DNA from 3 places in the Mesorhizobium sp. M0808 genome. Region 1 is predicted to be linked to each of the others. Evidence: predicted binding sites of a transcription regulator. Region 1 holds the regulator's gene; each other region holds the start of a gene.
The links. The regulator HrcA, encoded in region 1, represses chaperone genes, less so after heat shock. The targets are predictions, from matches to a motif close to GTTAGCACTCNCNNNNNGNGAGTGCTAAC.

Region 1 (5,529 bases):
TGACCCTTGGCCTCGACCAGATTGGCCCAGGTCTCCGGCATTTTCTCGGCGATCGTCACCACGCGGCGGCCATTTTCGACGAACCGGCCATGCGCGCCGGGACCGACGCCGACATATTCGCCATAACGCCAATAGGTGAGATTGTGCCGGCTTTCGGCGCCGGGCCTGGCGTGGTTGGAAATCTCGTAGGCCGGCAGTCCGCGCGCGGCGGTGATCTCCTGCGTTAACGCGTAGAGATCGGCGGCAAGCTCATTGTCTGGAATGATGAATTTCCTTGCCGCATGCAGTGCATGGAACGGCGTGCCTTCCTCGATGGTCAGCTGATAGAGCGACAGATGGTCTGCGGCGTGGCCGATCGCCTGCTCGAGCTCCGCCTGCCACGCTTCCGGCGTCTGACCGGGCCGCGCGTAGATCAGGTCGAACGACAGCCGTGGGAATATCTCGCGCGCCAGGCCGATCGCATGCAGGGCCTCATCGACATTGTGCAAACGGCCGAGGAAGCGCAGATCCTTGTCGTTCAGTGCCTGCACGCCAAGCGACACCCGGTTGACGCCGGCCGCGCGATAGCCGCGAAAGCGCTCGGCCTCGACGGAGGAGGGATTGGCCTCCAGTGTCACCTCGATGCCATCAGGCACCGTCCAGTTCTTCGCCACTGCATCCAGCACCGCCGCCACGGTCTGCGGTTTCATCAGCGATGGCGTGCCGCCGCCAAGAAAGATACTGGTCACCTCGCGCGGCCCGGTGCGGCCGCGCATCGTCGCCAGCTCGGTCTCGAAGGCGCGGGCAAAACGCTCCTGGTCGACCGGCTGGTGGCGGACATGGCTGTTGAAGTCGCAATAGGGGCATTTGGCCGCGCAGAACGGCCAGTGGACGTAGACGCCGAAACCAGGCCTGCGGTCGAGCAGCATGGTCATACGGCGGCCAATCGGGCTTGCGCGAATTTCTGGAAGGCGCGGGCACGGTGCGACAATGCGGTTGGCTGGCCGGGCTTCCAGCCATGCTTTTCCTTCGCGCTCATCTCGCCGAAGGTCTTTTCGAACCCGTTGGGCAAGAACACCGGATCGTAGCCGAAGCCGAGCTCGCCGCGTGGCGGCCATACCAGCGTGCCCTCGACCTCACCGCGAAAATATTCCGCCTGGCCATCGGGAAAGGCCAGGCAGATGACCGCGACAAAGCGGCCCTTGCGCTGGGCAGGCGTGATCGCGCCAACTTCTTGCAAGGCCACTTCCGTGCGCTGCATGGCCATGCCGAAGTCGCGGGAGCCGTCCGGCGTCTCAGCCCAGTTGGCGGTGTAGACGCCGGGTGCGCCGTCGAGCGCATCGACACACAGGCCGGAATCGTCCGACAGCGCCGGCAATCCAGTGGCCTTGGCGGCGGCCAAGGCTTTTATGAGGGCGTTCTGCTCGAAAGTGGTGCCGGTCTCGTCCGGCTCCGGCAAGCCGTATTCCTTTGCGGACTTCGCTTCTATGCCGAATGGCGCCATCAGATCGGCGAATTCCCGCAATTTACCGGCGTTATGGCTGGCGACGACGATCTTATGCCCGTCAAGCGAATGAACAGTTGGCGAATGCATCAGATGCCCCAGATTCTTGGCTCGGCGAATTCGATCGAATTGCCCGACGGGTCGCGAATATAGATCGAGCGGCCGCCCTGCGGCCATTCGAACTCGCTTTCGATGGCGATTTTCTTCGCCTCAAGATGCGCTTTCCAGCGTGGGATTTCATCCGCGCTTGCGGCGAAGCAAAGATGGCCCTGGCCGACCGCGCCATGCGGCGGTACTTTGAGCTTGGCGTCGGCCGGCGGCGGCACTTTGGTCGCCTCGGCATTGAACATAAGCAGCACGCTGTCGCCGCAGCGGAAGAAGAGATGCCTGCCATCGACCTTGCCGAGCAGATCGAGCCCGAGCACGCCCGAATAGAACCGTTCCGCGGCAGCAAGGTCCGTCACGTAGAGTGCTGATTCCAGGATTGCAGAAGGAGTCACAGGATCGCCAATCTCATCAATATTGACCGCAGCTAAGCCACCGCCATTTGCTGCAAGCTGACCAGGCGCTGAATACCTTTCTTGGCGAGCCCCATCAGCGCCGCGAACTGCTCTTCCGAGAACGGCTCGCCCTCGGCCGTGCCTTGGATCTCGACGATGCCGCCCTTGCCGGTCATGACGAAATTGGCGTCGGTGCCGGCCGAGGAATCCTCGATATAGTCGAGGTCGATGACCGGCTGGCCATCATGGATGCCGCAGGAGATCGCCGCAACGTGATCCTTCAGCACCTTGCCCAGGCTCGCCATCTGGCGGGTTTCCATCCAGCGCAGGCAGTCGTAGAGCGCCACCCAGCCGCCGGTGATCGAAGCGGTGCGCGTGCCGCCGTCGGCCTGGATCACGTCGCAGTCGACGGTGATCTGCTGCTCGCCGAGCGCCTGCAGATCGACCACGGCGCGCAGGGAGCGGCCGATCAGCCGCTGGATTTCCAGCGTGCGGCCGCCTTGTTTGCCGGCCGAAGCCTCGCGGCGCATGCGCTCGCCGGTCGAACGCGGCAGCATGCCGTATTCCGCCGTCACCCAGCCCTTGCCGGAGTTGCGCATCCAGCCCGGCACCTTTTCCTCCAGGCTGGCCGTACACAGCACATGCGTGTCGCCGAACTTCACCAGGCACGAGCCTTCCGCATGCTTGGAGACGCCGCGCTCGAAGGAGATGGGGCGCATTTCGTCGAATTGGCGTTTGGAAGGGCGCATTCAGGCTTCTTTCTTTCTTCGGAATCTTGGCCGGGGAATCTTGGCCGGCTTGTAGCCGCACGGGGCGTGAGGCGCAAAGGAAAATGGACCGGTTGCGCCGACACCGCGGAAGTCTATATCTTCGGGGCGGAGGTTTTTGGCTCGAAATGACAAAGGCAGTCGATCCCGGTTTGCAGTCGCACGTGCTCCCGTCGCACGCGCTGCAATCGCCCGCGCTTCAATCGCTCGACATGCGTTCGCGCGACATCTTCCGGCGCATCGTCGATTCCTATTTGAGGGATGGCGAGCCGGTCGGTTCGCGCAGCCTGTCGCGCATCCTGCCGTCGTCGCTGTCGCCGGCCACCATCCGCAACGTGATGAGCGACCTTGAGCATCTCGGCCTGATCTATGCGCCGCACATTTCGGCTGGCCGGCTGCCGACCCAGGCCGGCCTGCGCTTCTTCGTCGATGCTTTCATGGAACTTGGTGACCTCTCCGACGAGGAGCGCCGCACCATCGAGGCCCAGGTGCGCGCCTCCGGCTCGGGCGCGACGCTGGAGCATATGCTGACCGAGGCCAGCCAGATGCTGTCCGGCATGTCGCGCGGCGCCGGCCTCGTGCTCGCCGCCAAGAATGAGGTGGCGCTTAAGCACATCGAATTCATCCAGCTCGAGCCGACCAAGGCGCTGGCCGTGCTGGTCTCGCAGAACGGCGACGTCGAAAATCGCGTCATCGATCTGCCCGCCGGCATCACCATCTCGCAATTGCACGAAGCCTCCAACTTCCTCAACGCCCATATCCGCGGTCGCACCCTGGCCGAGGCGCGGGTCGAGATCGCCCGCATCAAGGAAGAGACCAGGGCAGCCCTCGACACGCTGTCGCAGGATCTGGTCGAGAAGGGCCTGGCGGTCTGGGCAGGCGCTGAAAGCGGCGTGCCTGGGCGGCTTATCGTGCGCGGCCGCGCCAATCTCCTGGAAAACGTCACTGCCCAGGCCGACATAGAATTGCTGCGGCATCTGTTTGAGGATCTGGAGACGCAGGATGGGCTGATCCAGCTTCTCGACCTCGCCGAGGCAGGCCCAGGCGTGCGCATATTCATCGGTTCGGAAAACAAGCTGTTTTCGCTGTCTGGCTCCTCGCTGGTGGTGGCACCCTATCGCGACAAGGACGCGCGCGTCGTCGGTGCGCTCGGCGTCATCGGGCCGACGCGGCTGAATTATGCGCGCATAGTACCGATGGTCGACTATACCGCGCAGCTGATTTCGCGCATGCTGAGCTAGGAGCCGCCGCGGGCCTGCCGCAAGGAGGAGAAAAGAATGGCGCTGGAATCGTTCAAGGCCCAGATCAGTCTGCTGCTCGAAGAAATGATCAACCAGCCAGAGGATCAGCACGAGGTGCAAGAGCAGTTGCGCGAGAAGCTGCAAGAGATGCGGGCGATGGGTTTGCCGCTGCCGGCCGATCTGGTCGCGCTGGAAAAGCGCCTCGACGACGACTTTTACGCCTCGGGCAACTGAACGGGTTCGGCTTCAAATCCTCGTGTGCTGGACGGCCGCTTGGAACGATCAATACCTGATGCCGTTTGCCCTGTTCGAGGCGAATCCCGGAGGACGTTGATGATCCGATCTGGCGGCTTTGCGGCCGTTGCCGCTGCCCTCCTTGTTGCGACACCGGCAGCCGCCCAGCAGGCGGACCAGAATGTGCTCAAAGGCGAAGCCGCGTTTGGCGATTGGCACGCCGACAGGCCTGGCGTCCGACGCCTGATTGGGCCGCGAGACATGCCGGCAGCCGACCCCGCCCAATCCGCTTCGAACGGCGCCGGCGTGGCGGAACGGCCCGAAAGCGCCAAGCCAGAATTGCCGTCGGGCTTTTCGGCTGAAATGATCGCATCCGGCATCGTCAATCCACGTGTCGTGCGCGTCGCTCCGAATGGCGACCTGTTTGTTGCCAACAGCCATGCCGACCAAATACGCGTCTATCGTCTCGCCGAGGGCAGCGCCAAGCCCATCGAGAAAGCGATCTTCGCCAAGGGGCTCAATTATCCCTACGGCATCGCCTTCTATCCGCCAGGAGACAAACCGCAATGGGTTTATGTCGCGAACAGCGACAGCATCGTCCGCTTCCCCTATCGCGATGGCGACCTGAAGACATCCGGCAAACCAGAAACCATTGTCGCCCAAATCCCGTCGGGTGGTCACACGACCCGCGACATCGCCTTCTCGCAGGACGGCAAAACGCTTTATTTGTCGGTTGGCTCCGCCTCGAACGTCGCCGAGGATATAGGCAAGGAGCCGGATAGCGGCCTCGACGCCTGGGCCAAATCAAAGCCGCTCGGGGCGGCCTGGGGCTCCGAGGACGGCCGTGCCGATGTGCTCGCCTTTGACCCGGATGGGAAAAATCCCCGAACTGTCGCCACCGGCCTGCGCAACTGTACGGGCATGACCGTGCAGCCCGCCACCGGCGCATTGTGGTGCGTCGTCAATGAGCGCGACGAACTCGGCGACAATGTGCCGTTCGAATTTGCAACAGCGGTCAAGGACGGCGGATTCTATGGTTGGCCTTGGTACTACATCGGCAATAACGAGGATCCGCGCCATCACGGCGAGCGGCCAGACCTCGCCGGCAAGGCCACTGTCCCCGATGTATTGATGCAGGCGCATTCGGCGCCGATGAACATAGCCTTCTACGACGGCAAGAACTTCCCGGCGGATTATCAGGGTGACGCTTTCGTCGCCATGCATGGTTCGTGGAACCGTGGCGCCAGGACCGGCTACAAGGTGGTGAGGCTCAAATTCAGGGATGGCAAGCCGACCGGCGAGTA
Region 2 (5,529 bases), on a different contig from region 1:
AAAAGTGCGCAGACAGATCTGGTCCTAGTTGACAAGCTCAAGGCCGAAGGCATTACGAGCCAGGAGCTGGAAAGGTTGGCTCCGGCGTTGGTTGTCTTGAAAGAAAAGCAATTCGCGAAGCTTGAAGCTGCCGAGGTCAAAGAGCAGCTGGCGCAAGCGATAGACAAGAATTCTGCCGCCCCTGAAACAGCCAAAGCCCATCAATGGCCGCCGATAATAAATTTGAGCGAAGCCGAAGGTTACTCTTTCAATGTGGGCAGCGCTCAACTGGATAAAAAGCTCAAGGAACAGCTCGAGGGTAACATCACGACGAAGCTTACCAAGCTTCTGAACGACTACGACGTAGATCTGATCGAGGTGATCGGGCACACAGATGAGCAGCCCCTGGCGGGCGTTCCCTCAAACATGGACCGCGAATTGAACCCCGTTCTAAGCGGCAAAGCTGACGTTGCGGCCCTTCGGCCCGGTGACAATGCGGGCCTGGGACTCGCGCGGGCAGTGGCTGTCGCGCAAGTCTTGCAGCGGCAACCGGGATTGAAAAACGCTACGGTGCTGCCCTATTCGGCAGCCCAACTTATTCTTCCAGGGGACCGGATAACCCAGTGGGTGTCAAAAGACGATAAGTCCCGCCGGCGGATTGAAATCCGCGTCCGGCGGAGGGGGACGCCGGAAGCTCTGCACTAGGCTAGTTTCCGTCCACAAAATCCACAAACGCTTCTTTTTGCGAGCATTTGCAATGGCTTGTGGCCGTTGATGGGCGTTGAGCGGTATGGGCAGGACGTGGGACGGTCTCGTCGGAAAGGTGTTGTGGGCGCGAACCCGCGCACGCCCACGAGCCGGCTGTTGCCGGTGCGACGCAAATCCGAGGGGTCAGCATCAGGTCGGCTTGAGGCGCGTGAAGAGGACGAGATTGTAGGCCACGACCGAGGACCAGACGTAGGTCTTAAAGTGGTCAAGGCCGCGCCACGTGCAGCGCGCCAAGCCGTAAGCGCGCTTGAGGCATGAGATGTCGGCCTCGATGCCGGCTCGGAAGTTGCGCAGCTTGCGATAAACCACGATGCCGGCGACGCTCCAGACGATGCGCCAGGCGCCGCGACCCTCTGAGGGTAGAACGCTGGCCAAACCAAGTGCCCTATTCGCAAACCATACGGTACCGCTTGCCCGGCTCGCTGACGTTCTTGCAGACAAGCAGCTTGTGCGGCTCGGAAGAGGAGAGCGGAGGACTTGCGACCCGCGATGCACGTCTGTTTGATGTCTTGTGACTTGCCGTACGGCGCGGTTCGAGCCTTTCCGGCTCCTGTGGCGCAACCGGAAACACGATGGTTTCGATCTGTGGCTGCTGCAGGGGTGGCGGCTCTTTGTCAAAGAATCGCCTGGCATCAAGCGATCTCGGAATAACCACCGTACCATCATCGCTGCGCGCGCAGCCGCTGCCCAACAGTAAAACCAGCCCCAGGAAAAAAGGCATTATCCGTCCAAACATAAGCACAACCCTTGGCGGGCATATACCCCGGCTTGCGGGTCGCCGACAACCGGCGCAATGGGCACGAAGAAAGGGCGGCATTGCTTGCCGCCCTTTCGTAAGCTTGCGAAATTGGCTGGATTAGAAATCCATGCCGCCCATGCCGCCCATGCCGCCGCCGCCCATGCCGCCCGGCATGCCGCCGCCAGCCGACTCCTTCTTCGGAGCCTCCGCGATCATGGCTTCGGTGGTGACCAGGAGGCCGGCGACCGAGGCCGCATCCTGGAGAGCCGTGCGCACGACCTTGACCGGATCGACGATACCCATGGCGATCATGTCGCCATATTCGCCGGTCTGGGCGTTGTAGCCGAAGGTCGCGCCCTTGTTCTCAAGGATCTTGCCGGCAACGATCGATGCTTCCGCACCGGCGTTGGCCGCGATCTGACGGGCCGGAGCCTGCAGCGCGCGACGCACGATGCTGATGCCGGCGGTCTGGTCGGAGTTGGCGCCAGTGACGGTGATGGCCAGCGAAGCGCGCAGCAGGGCGACGCCGCCGCCGGGAACGATGCCTTCTTCGACGGCCGCACGGGTCGCGTTCAGGGCGTCATCGACGCGGTCCTTCTTTTCCTTGACTTCGATCTCGGTCGCACCGCCGACGCGGATGACGGCAACGCCGCCCGCCAGCTTGGCGAGACGTTCCTGCAGCTTCTCCTTGTCGTAGTCCGAGGTGGTCTCTTCGATCTGCTGCTTGATCTGGGCGACGCGGCCCTGGATCTCTTCCTTCTTGCCGGCGCCGTCGACGATGGTGGTGTTCTCCTTGGAGATCGACACCTTCTTGGCGCGGCCGAGCATGTTGAGGCCGACATTCTCGAGCTTGATGCCGAGGTCTTCGGAAATGACCTGGCCACCGGTGAGGATGGCGATGTCTTCCAGCATGGCCTTGCGGCGATCGCCGAAGCCCGGCGCCTTGACGGCAGCGATCTTCAGGCCGCCACGCAGCTTGTTGACGACCAGCGTGGCCAGGGCCTCGCCTTCGACGTCTTCCGAGATGATGACCAGCGGCTTCGAGGTCTGCACGACAGCCTCGAGGATCGGCAGGATGGCCTGCAGGTTGGAGAGCTTCTTCTCGTGGAGAAGAATGTAGGCGTCTTCCAGATCCGCAACCATCTTCTCGGCGTTGGTGACGAAGTAGGGCGAGAGATAGCCGCGGTCGAACTGCATGCCTTCGACGACTTCGAGCTCGGTTTCGGCGGTCTTTGCTTCCTCGACCGTGATGACGCCCTCATTGCCGACCTTCTGCATCGCTTCCGCGATCATCGAGCCGACCGAAGCATCGCCATTGCCGGCGATGGTGCCGACCTGGGCAACCTCTTCCGAGGTCTTGATCTTCTTGGCGTTCTTGATCAGCGTCGCGACGACGTCGCTCACCGCGAGATCGATGCCGCGCTTCAGGTCCATCGGGTTCATGCCGGCGGCAACCGACTTGTGGCCTTCCTGGACGATCGACTGCGCCAGAACGGTCGCGGTCGTGGTGCCGTCGCCGGCGATGTCGTTGGTCTTCGAAGCAACTTCGCGGACCATCTGCGCGCCCATGTTCTCGAACTTGTCCTCAAGCTCGATTTCCTTGGCGACGGTGACGCCGTCCTTGGTGATGCGCGGTGCGCCGAACGACTTGTCGATGACGACGTTGCGGCCCTTGGGGCCGAGCGTGACCTTCACGGCGTCGGCGAGGATGTTGACGCCGCGCAGCATGCGCTCACGGGCATCGCGAGAAAATTTTACGTCTTTGGCAGCCATTTTTTACTCCTGGGCATTTCGCCCGAAATTCAGATTGGATGGTGCGGATGAAGGCGGCGGCGTGTCAGCCGATGACGCCCATGATATCGGCTTCCTTCATGATCAGAAGGTCTTCGCCATTGAGCTTGACTTCGGTGCCCGACCACTTGCCGAACAGGATGCGGTCGCCGGCCTTGACGTCCAGCGGGACGAGCTTGCCGGCTTCGTCACGGGCGCCGGAACCGACGGCGATGATCTCGCCTTCCTGCGGCTTTTCCTTCGCCGTATCGGGGATGATGATCCCGCCGGCGGTCTTCGCTTCGGACTCGACGCGGCGAACGACCACGCGGTCATGCAGCGGCCGGAAATTCGACTTTGCCATTTTTGGATTTCCCTGGTGCGGATGTTGAACGGTTCTCCGTTGCCGGAGCGTGGTTAGCACTCACCAGAAGCGAGTGCTAACGCGGCAGTGAGATAGGCCGTAGGCTCCTGCTAGTCAAGACGGAAGAGGGACGGGCGAAGAGCAAGATTTTAGAACGGCGCGGAAGCACCGGGCTCCTTCACGTGAGGAGTAAGCTCTTTCTGCATCTTTGCTGCCACTCGCTCGTCCCCTCCGGCTCAAGACCATCTCCGGCAGCGGCGCCTGCCTGGTGTGGCCGGAGGAGAAGGGCCTGAATGGCAGTTCGCCCAGTGACTTTTCGGCGAAGAGCGCCGCGCGGATATCCTCCGGGTCGGCGCGCATCAGGAAGCAGATCATGCTGCTCTGACCCCTGAAAACTGGACTGTTCGAAAGTGGAGCTTTCCGCGGTAGCGTCCCTTGGCGGGGAGGAGCGGAGAAGGCATCGAAGTTTTCGGACGCGCAGAAGGCGTTTATTTTGAAGTAGGGAGCGGACGGGATTCCTGTCGCGGAGATCTGTCGGCGGGCGGGAATCAGCCAGACGACCTACTTCAACTGGCGAGGTTGGCCGGACACGCCGCAGCCGGGGCGCGCGGCCGCAAAGGAGGCAGGAAATTCGCGCTCACCAAGACGGATATTCGCCCCGCGCAGTCTGCTATGTGGCTCAATGCGACACTTCCGACCCCGATCTCTGCTAAGAACTCGGGATTGAGCGCGTCATCTTAAACCGATATGCCGGCCCAAGGATGAACTTAGAGCATGCGGAAGCGGGTGCTGGGTCATACCCTCGAAGTACTGACCGATTACACAACATCGTAAAGACAAAACGGCAGTGGTGGCAGCCGTGTTAAACAAGCGGCTCGTCGAAGGTAAAAAAACGTGCAGCACGAAGATCCTCATCCGTCCGCTCCAACGACGCTTGCCCCGCTTCGGAACCAGGCATTTCGCTCGATCTGGACGGCCACACAAATCTCCAGCTTGGGGTGGCTCGTGCAAACGGTTGCCATCAGTTGGCTGATGGTCACCATTTCGGCTTCCGACCTGATGGTTGCACTCGTGCAGGCCGCATCCACATTGCCGGTATTCTTCCTCTCAATCCTCGCGGGAGCCATCGCCGACAACTTCAGCCGCCAACGGCTTCCTGAGGCGGATCACGTCTCAAAACAGGCTGGTGGCGTTCGCCTCTGTCGCTTGCGCAGCATGTTGCCTTTCACTGGCACTGACCTCGTCGGTTGCTGTGGCAGCAATTTTTATGGCGCTCGGGGGCGCGGGTTGGCTGATCACCTGGACGGGCATTGACGTGTCGGTGCAGTTGGCAAGCCCAAGGTGGGTAGTCGGCCGCACGCTCTCGATCTACTACGCCTTGAGCGCTGGCGGTATGGCCGCCGGCAGCTGGATCTGGGGGTCCGTCGCGCAGAACTACTCCTTGACCTGGGCTTTGGAGGGTGCCGCGGGGGCTCTGTTGCTGGTTGCAGCAGCGGGGATACTGTTGCCGATACGTCCATGGGAAGAAACGGATCAGGAAAGTTCGGATTTTCCCGCCCCGGAGCTGGCGCTCGATCTGAAGCCAAGGAGTGGCCCGATCGTTGCCAAGGTCGACTATTTCATATCCGAGAAGAATATCGACGCCTTTCTCGGCTGCATGCGCACAAAGCGGCACGCTCTTAGCCGTGCCGGCGCACGAAACTGGACGCTCCAACGAAACCTTCAAACGCCTTCGGTTTGGACAGAGACATTCCGCACGCCCACCTGGATGGACTTTCTGCGTCTGAACCATCGGCTCACGGCCGCGGATAAGGAAGCAGACGAACATCTTCTCGCGCTGCATGATGGCGAACTTCCTCCGCACACAGTGCTTTCGATCGAACGAACGACCGAGGCAGCTCGTACCCGC
Region 3 (5,529 bases), on a different contig from region 1:
TCGACCGCATCCTGATCTCGGTCTACATCATCGTCGGCTTCTTCGCCGGCCTTGCCGCCTTCGTTTTGTCGGCGCGGCTCAACTCCTCCGAAGCCGTCGCCGGCATCGGCTACGAGTTGACGGTGATCTCGGCGGTCGTTATCGGCGGCACCTCGCTGTTCGGCGGCATCGGCAGCGTCGGCGGCACGGTGGTCGGTGCAGGACTGATCGGCGTCTTGCAGAACGGGCTGCAGTTCAACAACGTCTCGTCCTACACGCAAAGCATCGTCATCGGCCTGATCCTCATCCTCGCGGTGGCCTTCGATCGCTGGCTGAAATCGCGGGTGAGGCGGTGATACAGGTGCCATACCTATCCAGGTCGGCGGGCCAGCACCCCCCCTCTGTCCTGCCGGACATCTCCCCCTCAAGGGGGGAGATTGGACGTCGCTCCAGCTTTCGCCAATCTCTAAAGAAGGGAGAACTTTCGGCGAAGCTGCCAATCTCCCCCCTTGAGGGGGAGATGTCCGGCAGGACAGAGGGGGTGTTCAAGCGCAGCATAGAGAAGATGGGCAAGTTTCGCGCTGAGGAATAGAAGTAGTGAATCACTATCCCGTACCTCCCCGTAACCGCGGCAATGCGCGCAAGATGCGCAAGGCCATGACGGCTGCCGAGCTGAAGCTCTGGAATGAGGTCCGGGCGCATCGACTCATGGGGCTGGCATTTCGGCGGCAGATGCCAATTGCAGGCCATATTGTCGATTTTGCCTGCCCGGACAAAAAGCTGATTGTCGAACTGGATGGCTCCCAGCATGCCCGGGCCGATGCCTCAATATGGGACGCTACCAGAAGCGCACGGCTTGAAGCGCTGGACTGGACTATCCTGCGGTTCTGGAACGACGACGTCATTCGCGATATCGATAATGTCTGCCAGCACATAGTCATGGTGGCCGGCGCGGATGTGCGCTGAACTCAGCCGTGCAGGGTCGGCGGGACAGCACCTCTCTGTCTTGCCGGACATCTCCGCTCAAAAGGGGCAGGTTTCTGAGGCGAGGTGCCAATGACCCAGATAAGAACCATGACCGAACAGGACGTTCCGGCGGTGTCGCGGCTGCTTGGAGGGTCCTGGCGCTACACCTATTCGCCGATCCTGGGTGCCGAGACCACGGCGCGGCTGTCGGATGAGAGGCACGCGCCGGAGCGGCTGGCGGCCGAGCTCAGGGACGACAGCAAGATGTCCTTCGTCGCCGAGCGGGCTGACGGCTCGCTCGCCGGTTATGCGATGGCCGCGATGGACGACAAAGGCGAGGTCATGCTCGAGCGGCTCCATATAGACAAAAGCGAGTACGGCACCGGCCTTGCCGCCGACCTGCTGCATGCCGTTCTTGCCGCGCATGCGGGTATTCCCAGCATCGCCCTGGAAGTGATCGAGGGCAACGACCGCGCAATCGCCTTCTATCGCAAGCACGGCTTCGAGGTCGTCGAGCGCCGGCCGGCTGCACACGGCGTGGGCGGCCACGCCTCGCTGATCATGCGCCGGCTGCTACCACGGGCTTAGCAAGCGAAAGCGGCTGAGCGCGTAATCTCCCCCCTTGAGGGGGAGATGTCCGGCAGGACAGAGGGGGGCGCCTCGCGTGAAGCGCCAACCTTCTCTTTCGTCCCACAGGGCGTCGCGCCAGGACGTACCGACCCTCTCTGTCGCCTTCGGCGACATCTCTCCCTCAAGGGGGAGATTGGCGACTTCTCCGACCGCTCAGACCGGCGTTAACGCGCTGTGCGCGCGTTGCCCAGTCGGCAACCGTCGCGCCAGCAACGCTCTCGCCGGCAACCATCCCGCTCGTCTGCGGCGCAAGCAGGTCGTTGCGGCGGGCGAGGGCGACGAAGGCGGACACGGTCCATCTGCCGTTTCGAAGTCGCGCTTTGGAAGCCTGGCCTTAGAAGTCCATGCCGCCACCGCCGGGCATCGGAGGCATGGGCGTTTCCTTCTTCGGCTTCTCGGCCACCATCGCCTCGGTCGTCACCAGCAGGCCGGCAACAGAGGCGGCACCCTGCAGGGCAGTGCGTACGACCTTGGCCGGGTCGATGACGCCTTGACTGTAGAGGTCGCCGAACTCGTTGGTCTGCGCGTTCCAGCCATAGCCGAAATCGGCCGTCTCGCGCAGCTTGCCGACGATGATCGAACCTTCGGCGCCGGCATTTTCGGCGATCTGGCGCACCGGGGCCTCGATCGCGCGACGCACGATCTCGACGCCGGTCTTCTGGTCCGGATTGTCGACCTCGATATTGTCGAGCGCCTTCGCCGCCCTCAGCAGCGCCACGCCACCGCCGGGCAGGATACCTTCCTCGACCGCCGCGCGTGTGGCGTGCATTGCATCGTCGACGCGATCCTTGCGCTCCTTGACCTCGATTTCGGTCGAGCCGCCGACACGGATGACGGCGACACCGCCTGCGAGCTTGGCCAACCGCTCCTGCAGCTTCTCGCGGTCGTAGTCGGAGGTGGTTTCCTCGACCTGCGCCTTGATCTGGCTGACGCGCGCCTGGATTTCATCCTTGCGGCCGGCGCCGTCGACGATGGTGGTGTTTTCCTTCTCGATCAGCACCTTCTTGGCGCGGCCGAGCATCTCCAGTGTGACGTTCTCGAGCTTGATGCCGAGGTCTTCCGAGATCGCCGTGCCGCCGGTCAGGATGGCAATGTCTTCGAGCATGGCCTTGCGGCGGTCACCAAAACCCGGCGCCTTGACAGCTGCAACCTTCAGGCCACCGCGCAGCTTGTTGACGACAAGCGTCGCCAGCGCCTCGCCTTCGACGTCCTCGGCAATGATCAGCAGCGGCTTGCCGGATTGCACGGCGGCTTCGAGCACGGGAAGCATGGCCTGGAGGTTGGAGAGCTTCTTCTCGTGGATCAGCACATAGGGTTCTTCGAGTTCGACGCGCATCTTGTCCTGGTTGGTGATGAAATAAGGCGAGAGATAGCCACGGTCGAATTGCATGCCTTCGACCACTTCCAACTCGGTCTCGGCGGTCTTGGCTTCTTCGACAGTGATGACGCCCTCATTGCCAACCCTTTCCATCGCCTCGGCGAGGAAGCGGCCGATCTCGGCATCGCCATTGGCAGAGACGGCGCCGACCTGGGCGATTTCGTCGTTCCTGGTCACCTTGCGGGCATTGGATTTCAGGTCGGCGACGACGGCGTCGACCGCCTTGTCGATGCCGCGTTTCAGGTCCATCGGGTTCATGCCGGCAGCGACGGCCTTGGCCCCTTCCCTGACGATGGCCTGAGCAAGAATCGTCGCGGTCGTGGTGCCGTCGCCGGCGGTATCGCTGGTCTTCGAGGCGACCTCGCGCACCATCTGCGCGCCCATGTTCTCGAACTTGTCCTCAAGCTCGATCTCTTTCGCCACCGTCACGCCGTCCTTGGTGATGCGCGGCGCGCCGAACGATTTGTCCAAGACAACGTTGCGGCCCTTGGGACCGAGCGTCACCTTCACCGCATTGGCAAGGATATCGACGCCGCGCAACATCTTCTCGCGGGCTTCGGTATGAAATTTCACATCTTTGGCAGCCATTGGAACACTCCTCGATAGGCAGCTTTTCGTTGACTGGAATGCTTGTTCAGGCCCCGCTCAGGCAGCCTTCCTCATTTCGCCCGTGGCTTCGATCACGCCCAGCACGTCGCTCTCTTTCATGATGAGCAGATCCTCGCCATTGAGTTTGATCTCGGTGCCGGACCATTTGCCGAACAAAATGCGGTCGCCGACCTTGACGTCGAGCGGCTGCAACTGGCCGCTGTCGTCGCGCGCGCCGGGGCCGGCGGCAATGACCTCGCCCTCCTGCGGGTTCTCCTTGGCGGTGTCGGGGATGATGATGCCGCCCGCTGTCTTTTCGTCGACCTCGATGCGGCGGACTAGGATGCGGTCATGCAATGGACGGAACGCCATGTCGTTCTCCTCTCGGGACAAACAGATTTTCGAACATCCTCCTGACCGGACCGGCAATATCGGCCCGGCACGGGGTGCGCGACCCCTTCATCAGGCATCGCGCGCATACGAACTAGTCGCGCTTTTTTCAGCTTTCAAGAGGATAATGCAAAAATTTTAGCACTCGACGCCTGAGAGTGCCAATACGCTGTAATTGTTCGCACATTCGCCGTTTCCGGCGCGATGACCCGGCCGGATTTCCAAATCTGTCCGTCTCCTGAGCCGCTTGCGGCGGCTGGAACCTATGTGGAAGGCGAGGCGTTTTGCAGACCGAGGTTCATTGGGAAAGGAAGGATTGCATGACCAGCAGGGACTTTCAGCTCCAGATGCAAGGGTTTGGCCTCACCACGGCGGAGATCCACTACCGTCTGCCCGACCATCGAAGCCTGCTTCAGCTCTATATCTGGCAGGAATACGATATCGCCCCTGATTTCCCGACGCTGAAGCATTTCCTCGATTTCTGGGAGCGCGAGATCGAAGGCCCGCTGCATTCGGTGCGCGTCGCCCATCATCACCTGATCCAGCCCTCCGAATGGCGGGCCGTAAACGGCATTATTACCGTCCACTGAGGAGCAACCCGATCAGCCGCTAGACAGCGGACAAAGTCTCCGAAGCGGGGGAGAGAGGTAGCTAACTCTCCCCCACTTGTTTTGGGTCTCACAATGTCGGAGGGGTCCGGGCTAGCCGGCGTGGTCGACAGGCTTGCGGGCCGATGCGAGCAATCCAGCCTTGCGCGCCGCCCTGACGAAGGCCTTGCGCGCATCACGCGCGGTGCGCCAGCCGTCGAGCGCGTCGCGGCAGGTCCGATAGGCGGCGCGCCAACTCCGGCCGCGTGCACGGTCCGGCCACTGCTGGCGCATGCATTCGATAGCTTCCCAACTGCTGGCGACCTTGCGCTCGCTGGATTGGAATTTCAACGTGATTGGCTCGGCAAAGCGGACGTCGTCCATCACTTCCTCCTTGTTTTCTGATCGTCTTCTTGTTTGAGCAAGCAACGTTATGCTGGCAGGCACCGGCGGCCGGCCGGCGCCGCTGAAGGACATGGTTCGTCTCTCTGCGCGGTTCAAGAGCATCGCGGCAACAGCCGGTTATTCCTCCTCGTCGGGCCCTTGCAGCAGTTCGATCAGCGTCGCTACTCTTGCCGTCGGCAGCGGTCGGCCCTCGTTCACCAACGCCTCGTCGGCGGCGATCCAGGCCAGGGCCTCGCGCAATTCCTGGACCGTCCCGTCCGTCGCCGCAATGTCGGCGATCACGGCTTCGTCGACCGGGCCCAGCACAGAAATGATCTCGTCGCGTGTCATGGTCAGCTCCATCTGCGAGTGCCGGGAACGGGCCCGGCAACACAAGAAATCTGGGTCTTGACCTGCTGCTGACAATAACCGGCCGGGGAAGTCAGCGTTGGCGATTGAAACCAAACAGGCAATCTCCTGCCGGACATCTCGCCGCAAAAAGGGGGATTGGCAGCCTCGCCGAGCCGACCGAAAACCGGCCCGAAAAACCGGCAAAGCGAAAGCCACCGGGTCTTGACTTGCGGCGGACAATAACCAGATCGAAGGCACCGGTCGCCGAAATGGGGC

Region 2: a site for HrcA is predicted at 3,673-3,701, ahead of groES (co-chaperone GroES). Genes of this name have one in related genera too.
Region 3: a site for HrcA is predicted at 4,069-4,097, ahead of NKI25_RS02395 (co-chaperone GroES). Genes of this name have one in related genera too.

Annotation. Positions count from the first base shown of each region.
Region 1 is NZ_JAMYOX010000016.1:64,668-70,196, forward strand. Features, by position in the region: gene hemW (radical SAM family heme chaperone HemW) at 1-914, opposite strand, end outside; gene rdgB (RdgB/HAM1 family non-canonical purine NTP pyrophosphatase) at 911-1,573, opposite strand; gene NKI25_RS19255 (VOC family protein) at 1,573-1,983, opposite strand; gene rph (ribonuclease PH) at 2,016-2,732, opposite strand; gene hrcA (heat-inducible transcriptional repressor HrcA) at 2,879-3,991, shown strand; gene NKI25_RS19270 (hypothetical protein) at 4,028-4,225, shown strand; gene NKI25_RS19275 (PQQ-dependent sugar dehydrogenase) at 4,325-5,529, shown strand, end outside.
Region 2 is NZ_JAMYOX010000051.1:19,111-24,639, forward strand. Features, by position in the region: gene NKI25_RS32155 (OmpA family protein) at 1-684, shown strand, start outside; partial or broken gene NKI25_RS32160 (transposase) at 877-1,053, opposite strand; gene NKI25_RS32165 (hypothetical protein) at 1,133-1,468, opposite strand; gene groL (chaperonin GroEL) at 1,604-3,259, opposite strand; gene groES (co-chaperone GroES) at 3,324-3,620, opposite strand; partial or broken gene NKI25_RS32180 (transposase) at 4,021-4,197, shown strand; partial or broken gene NKI25_RS32185 (hypothetical protein) at 4,203-4,454, shown strand; partial or broken gene NKI25_RS32190 (MFS transporter) at 4,515-5,529, shown strand, end outside.
Region 3 is NZ_JAMYOX010000001.1:457,582-463,110, forward strand. Features, by position in the region: gene NKI25_RS02375 (ABC transporter permease) at 1-335, shown strand, start outside; gene NKI25_RS02380 (endonuclease domain-containing protein) at 577-945, shown strand; gene NKI25_RS02385 (GNAT family N-acetyltransferase) at 1,036-1,533, shown strand; gene groL (chaperonin GroEL) at 1,910-3,541, opposite strand; gene NKI25_RS02395 (co-chaperone GroES) at 3,599-3,913, opposite strand; gene NKI25_RS02400 (usg protein) at 4,252-4,521, shown strand; gene NKI25_RS02405 (DUF982 domain-containing protein) at 4,633-4,902, opposite strand; gene NKI25_RS02410 (hypothetical protein) at 5,041-5,253, opposite strand.